2 regions of the Acidovorax sp. JHL-9 genome follow, and region 1 is predicted to be linked to the other one. Evidence: predicted binding sites of a transcription regulator. Region 1 holds the regulator's gene; the other holds the start of a gene.
The links. The regulator sigma-54, encoded in region 1, starts transcription at its own class of promoters, with help from an activator protein. The targets are predictions, from matches to a motif close to TGGCANGNAANCTGCTTT.
Positions count from the first base shown of each region.

Region 2: a site for sigma-54 is predicted at 1,416-1,433, ahead of K225_RS0115585 (CmpA/NrtA family ABC transporter substrate-binding protein). Genes of this name have one in related genera too.

Region 1 covers NZ_AUEX01000004.1:210,096-213,301, reverse strand. Annotated here, with positions in the region: gene lptB (LPS export ABC transporter ATP-binding protein) at 1-580, shown strand, start outside; gene K225_RS0105125 (RNA polymerase factor sigma-54) at 693-2,282, shown strand; gene K225_RS0105120 (thioesterase family protein) at 2,359-2,841, shown strand; gene K225_RS0105115 (class I SAM-dependent RNA methyltransferase) at 2,838-3,206, shown strand, end outside.
Region 2 covers NZ_AUEX01000027.1:47,216-50,421, reverse strand. Annotated here, with positions in the region: gene K225_RS0115595 (methionine synthase) at 1-924, shown strand, start outside; gene K225_RS20965 (hypothetical protein) at 1,016-1,210, shown strand; gene K225_RS0115585 (CmpA/NrtA family ABC transporter substrate-binding protein) at 1,600-2,856, shown strand; gene ntrB (nitrate ABC transporter permease) at 2,882-3,206, shown strand, end outside.

The sequences.
Region 1 (3,206 bases):
CTGCGATGGCGGTGACATCCGCATCGATGGCCACTCGGTGGCGGACATGCCCATCCACCGGCGCTCGCGCCTGGGGCTGTCCTATCTGCCGCAAGAGGCGTCGATTTTTCGCAAGCTGAACGTCGAGGAAAACGTGCGCGCCGTGCTGGAGCTGCAGCGGGGCGACGACGGCAAGCCGCTCGCCAGGAAGGAGATCGAAGCACGCCTCACTGCCTTGCTGCAGGAGTTGCGCGTGGACCATCTGCGTGAATCGCCGGCCCTGGCCCTGTCGGGTGGCGAGCGCCGCCGCGTCGAGATCGCCCGCGCCCTGGCCACCCAGCCGCGCTTCATTCTGCTCGACGAGCCCTTCGCCGGCATCGACCCGATTGCCGTGATCGAGATCCAGCGCATCATCGGTTTCCTGAAGGCGCGCGGCATTGGCGTGCTGATCACCGACCACAACGTGCGCGAGACGCTGGGCATCTGCGACCACGCCTTCATCATCAGCGATGGCCGCGTTCTGGCCCAGGGCACGCCGTCCGAAATCGTGGACAACGCCGAGGTGCGCCGCGTCTATCTCGGCGAGCACTTCCGGATGTGAGCATGGCCCCCACGCTTCCTCACTTCGTGTGGTCGCTGCCCCCCAGGGGGCCCCAGACCGCCTTCGGGCGGCCGGGCGACGGGCGGATGGCTGCCCTTGTGTTGGCCGTTGCATGAAGCCCGGCCTTTCGCTGCGCGTTTCGCAGCACCTGTCGCTCACGCCGCAGTTGCAGCAATCGATCCGGCTGTTGCAGCTGTCGACGCTGGAGCTGTCGCAGGAAGTCGAGCAGATGCTCGACGAGAACCCTTTTCTGGAGCGCACGGCCGATGAAGCGCCGCGCGAGGAGTTTGGCCTGGAAACCGCCGACATGCCCGCGCAGGCCGATGACTACAGCGCGGACGATGCGCTGTTTTCAGGAGCTTCCAGCGCAGGCAGCACAAGCGCTGAAGGCCAAAATGATGTTGAAATGGCCAGCGCCGGTGCGGACGAGCCCGACTGGAGCGGCGACGGCACGGTGGACATGGCGCCCAATGACGCCGAGTGGGGTGGCGATGCGCCGGCCCGCAACCGCAACGATGCCGAAGGCGACGAGGCCGACGCCACCGAGCTGGCCCGCTCGCACGAATCACTGACGGCCTTCTTGCACCGCCAGGCGCTGGCACTGCGCCTGTCCGAGGTGGACCGCGCCGCGCTGCGCTTTCTCATCGAATCGCTCAACGACGACGGCTATCTCGAAGAACCGCTCGAAGCGCTGGCCATCGGCCTGGCCGGGCCGGACGACCTGGAGCAGATCGAAGAACTGGTGCACCGTTTCACCGTGGCCCAGCGCCTGCTGCAAAGCCTGGATCCCGTGGGCGTGGGCGCGCGTGGCCTGGCCGAGTGCCTGACCTTGCAGCTCAAGGCCCTGGCCGCCGACGAAGACAGCGAGATCGATCCTGGTACCGTGCAGACCGCGTTGCGCGTGTGCCAGCAGCCGCTGGAGATGCTGGCCCGCCGTGACATCCGCCGCCTGACGCAGTTGTGCGGCGATGGCGAAGAGCGCACGCGCGCCGCCATGGCGCTGATCGCCCGCCTGGAGCCGCGCCCCGGCCGCCGGTTTGCCGATGTGGAGCGCAACATCATCGTGCCCGACGTCATCGTGCGCAAAGCCGGGCGCGCCAACGGGCGTGACGGCCAGCACAACTTCATCGTGCAGCTCAACCCCGACGTGATGCCGCGCCTGCGCGTGCACGACATCTATGCCGGTGCGCTGCGCGGCCACAAGGGGGGCGAGGGCCACCAGGGCATGCAGCAGCGCCTGCAGGAGGCGCGCTGGTTCATCAAGAACATCCAGCAGCGCTTCGACACCATCCTGCGCGTCTCGCGCGCCATCGTCGAGCGGCAGAAGAACTTCTTCACCCACGGCGAGCTGGCCATGCGCCCCCTGGTGCTGCGCGACATCGCCGACGAGCTGGGACTGCACGAGTCCACCATCAGCCGCGTGACCACGGCCAAGTACATGGCCACGCCGATCGGCACCTACGAGCTCAAGTATTTCTTTGGCTCGGGCCTGGGCACCGAAACCGGCGGCAATGCATCGAGCACCGCCGTGCGCGCGCTGATCAAGCAGTTCGTGTCGGCGGAGAACCCGGCCAAGCCGCTGTCCGACAGCCAGATCGCCGAGATGCTCAAGGAGCAGGGCATCGAATGCGCGCGCCGCACCGTGGCCAAGTACCGCGAGGCGCTCAAGATCGCGCCGGCCAATCTGCGCAAGGCGCTGTAGCCTTTTGGGGGGGCGCGTGCCTGCTGCAGCGTGCCCTGTTTGCTGTTTTTTCTCCCGTCACCCCGCTTACCACGCCATGGCCCGCATCGTCTTCGACCTCCCCGCGCATTTCGGCTTTGCCACCGAGCTGCAGATCTACATCAGCCACGTCAACCAGGGCGGGCACCTCGACAACGCGCAGCTGCTGAGCCTGGTGTCCGAGGCGCGTGTGCGCTTCTTCCAGTCGCTGGGTTTCCCCGAGGCCGATGTGGGGGGCCTGTCGATCGTGGTGGGTGACATCGTGGCGCAGTACCGGTCGGAAGGATTCCATGGCGAAACCATGCGCGTCGAGATGACCCCCGTGGACTTCAACCGCTATGGTTTCGATCTGGTCTTTCGCATGACCGAGAAGTCGCAGGGCCGCGAAGTGGCGCGCGGCAAGACCGGCATCGTTTTCATCGGCAAGGCCGATCGCAAGGTGGCGGTTATCCCTGAATCCATCCGCCAGCTGCTGCTGGCCCGCGCGGGTGAGCCCGGTTCCCCCGTACTGCCCGAGCGCGTATCCTCCCCATCGACATGAACCAACTCCAACTTTTCCTGCCCTGCGCCGCCGGCGTCGAGGGCTACCTGGCCGATGAGGTGCATGGCATTACCGGCCTCACGGGGCAAGACCTGCTGGTGGGCCGGGGCGGCGTGCTGCTGCGCGCTTCGTGGCGCGATGCGCTGCTGCTCAACCTGCACAGCCGCCTGGCCCAGCGCGTGCTGGTGCAGCTGGCGCACCGGCCCTACCGTTCCGAGAACGACCTCTATGGCATGGCCAGCGACGTGGCCTGGGAGATCTGGTTCACCACGCGCCAGACCTTCAAGGTCGAGGTGACGGCCCAGCACAGCCCGCTGCAAAGCCTCAATTTCGCGGGGCTCAAGGTCAAGGATGCCGTGGCCGAC
Region 2 (3,206 bases), on a different contig from region 1:
CAAGCCAAAGCCGATGCGACCCTGCTTTGGATCAAAGCCCAGGAGGACGCGGGTCTGGATATCGTGTGCGACGGTGAGCAATCGCGCCAGCATTTCGTGCACGGCTTCCTCGAACAAGTCGAAGGCATCGACTTCGACAACAAAGTGAAGATGGGCATACGCGATAACCGGTACGACGCTATGGTGCCGCAGGTGGTGGCGGCCCTGCGATTGAAGGGCCGTGTGCATGCCTTCGAAGCCCAACTCGCGCGTGCTCATACTAAAAAGAAGCTGAAATTCACGCTACCTGGTCCGATGACCATCGTAGACACGGTCGCCGACCGTTTCTATGGTGACAAAGTGAAGTTGGCTTTTGCGTTTGCCGAGTTGCTCAACCAAGAAGCGCTCGCGCTGCAAGCCGACGGAGTAGACATCATCCAATTCGATGAACCTGCCTTCAACGTTTACATGAAGGATGCAGCCGACTGGGGCGTGAAGGCGCTTGAAAGAGCGGCGCAGGGGCTGACGTGTACAACGGCGGTACACATCTGCTACGGCTACGGCATCAAGGCCAACACTGACTGGAAGAGCACACTGGGCGAGAAATGGCACCAGTATGAGACGGTGTTTCCTGCGCTCGCCCGCAGCAGCATTGATCAGGTGAGCTTGGAATGTATCCACTCTCATGTGCCTCCCGACCTCATGGCACTGCTACCAGGTAAGGACGTACTGGTCGGTGTGATCGATGTGGCGAGCGATGAAGTAGAAACACCCGAAGAAGTGGCTAACACTATCGGCCGAGCCCTGCAGTTCGTGCCCAAGGAGAGACTTTTCCCGTGTACGAACTGTGGCTTGGCTCCGATGGATCGGGACGTGGCCTGGCGAAAGCTGCAGGCGCTTGCTGCAGGCACCCGGCTCGCCAGGGAACGGATTACTGCGAGCTAATTCGCTGCAAGCTAAGCCGCCTTTCTGCCCCGCAAAGGGCAGTCTTTGACAGAGCCGAAAAGTCGTTCTTATGTGCGTGAAAGGCTGCGCCTTGACGATTCACGCCCCGGTACAGCGGAAGAGCTTCACGGTCACCCGAGACATCTTGTGGAAGTCGAAGACTGCGACAAGGGCGGAGATCAATAGCATGGAGGTTCACTTCATCCAGACGCTGCGGGCCAACGATCCTGAAGTCGGCTACAACCGCTGGCCTACGTTCACGCTGCGAACTGGGGCTGTGGATTGAGTGCATAGAGCTGCGCCAGAAACCGATCAGTCACGAACGGCAGATCGTGGCCGTTTTCAGCCCTCAGCTCCCCGCGCCCTGATGGTGCGCAGCACAACACCGGTGCACTGCCTCCCCCGGTCTCTTTCAGAAAAAAAGGCCTGTAGCGCCCGTAAATACTTCGTAATACGCTCATTATTCAATAGCAAAAATCACTTCTACTAGCTGGCACAGGGCTTGCAATGCATTAGGCAAGACCCTCACAGGTCTGCAATGGCTGCTCTGCCCAACGGCGGGCGGATGCGGCCAGAAACCGGACAAAGGCGTCCCCACCCGCGCACAGCTGCATGACGCAGCCAGGCGCGGCGTGAGGACGCCTTTTTTGTTTGTCACGCTACAAGGGAAGCACCATGACCGATCTGCTCAAAACCCGCCTCAACCGCCGCACCGTGCTGCAGGCCGCCACCGTGGGCGCCGTGGGGGTGAGCCCCGCGCTGCGCGCCCTGGTCCACGCCCAAGGCTCGGATGCACCCGAGAAGAAAGAGGTCAAGATCGGCTTCATTCCGCTGACCGACTGCGCCAGCGTGGTGATGGCCTCGGTGCTGGGCTTCGACAAGAAGTACGGCGTGACCATCATCCCCACCAAGGAGGCGAGCTGGGCCGGCGTGCGCGACAAGCTGGTGAACGGCGAGCTGGACTTTGCCCATGTGCTCTACGGCCTGGTGTATGGCGTGCATCTAGGCACGGCCGGGCCGAAGAAGGACATGGCCGTGCTGATGAACCTGAACCACAACGGCCAGGCCATCACGCTGTCAAAAGCCTTGGCCGACAAGGGCGCGGTGGATGGCCCTTCGCTCGCGGCGCTGATGGCCAGGGAGAAGCGCGAGTACACCTTTGCCGGCACCTTCCCCACGGGCACGCACGCCATGTGGATGCACTACTGGCTGGCGGCGGCCGGCATCAACCCGGTGTCGGGTGCCAAGCTGATCACCGTGCCGCCGCCGCAGATGGTGGCCAATATGCGCGTGGGCAACATGGACGGCTTTTGCGTGGGCGAGCCCTGGAACCACCGCGCCATCATGGACGGCATCGGCATCACGGCCAACACCACGCAGGACATCTGGCGCGACCACCCCGAGAAGGTGCTGGGCACCACGGCCGACTTCGTGAAGAAGCACCCCAACACCACGCGCGCCGTGATGATGGCGGTGCTGGAAGCCAGCCAGTGGATCGACGCCAGCCTGTCGAACAAGATGAAGATGGCCGAAACCATTGCCGGCAAGGCCTACGTGAACACCAGCGTGGACGCGATCAACCAGCGCATCCTGGGCCGCTACAGCAACGGCGTGGGTGGCGGCCAGGGCAAGACCTGGGACGACCCGAACCACATGAAGTTCTTCAACGATGGCGCGGTGAACTTCCCCTACCTGTCGGACGGCATGTGGTTCCTCACGCAGCACAAGCGCTGGGGCCTGCTCAAGAGCCACCCCGACTACCTGGCCGTGGCCAAGCAGGTGAACCAGGTGGACCTGTACCGTTCGGTCGCCAGCGCCATGAAGGTCAATGTGCCCAAGGACGTGTTGCGCACCAGCAAGCTGATCGACGGCGTGGTGTGGGACGGCAAGGACCCCGCCAGGTACGCCGACGGCTTCAAGATCAAGGCCTGAACAGGCTGAACAACCGGAGATCACCATGGTCAGTGCCGTTTTTCATGCCCCGCGGGAGTCCGCGCCAGAAGCTACCAAAACAATAGCAAACAGCGTTTTATCCACGGGTGCCAAAACCCCCAAAACCTCTCAGCCCACCAACCCGCCAACGCCCAAGCCCACGCGCGACTGGGCCGCCCTCTCGCGCAGCTTCTGGCTGACGGTGCTGCCGCCCGTGCTGGGCCTGGGGCTGCTGGTGGGGCTGTGGGCGCTGGTGTCGGCCAGCACGGGCCGCAGCATCCCCACGCCGCACGAGACCTGGCTGCAGGCGCTGGAAGTGTTCAGCAACCCGTTCTACCGCAACGGTCCCA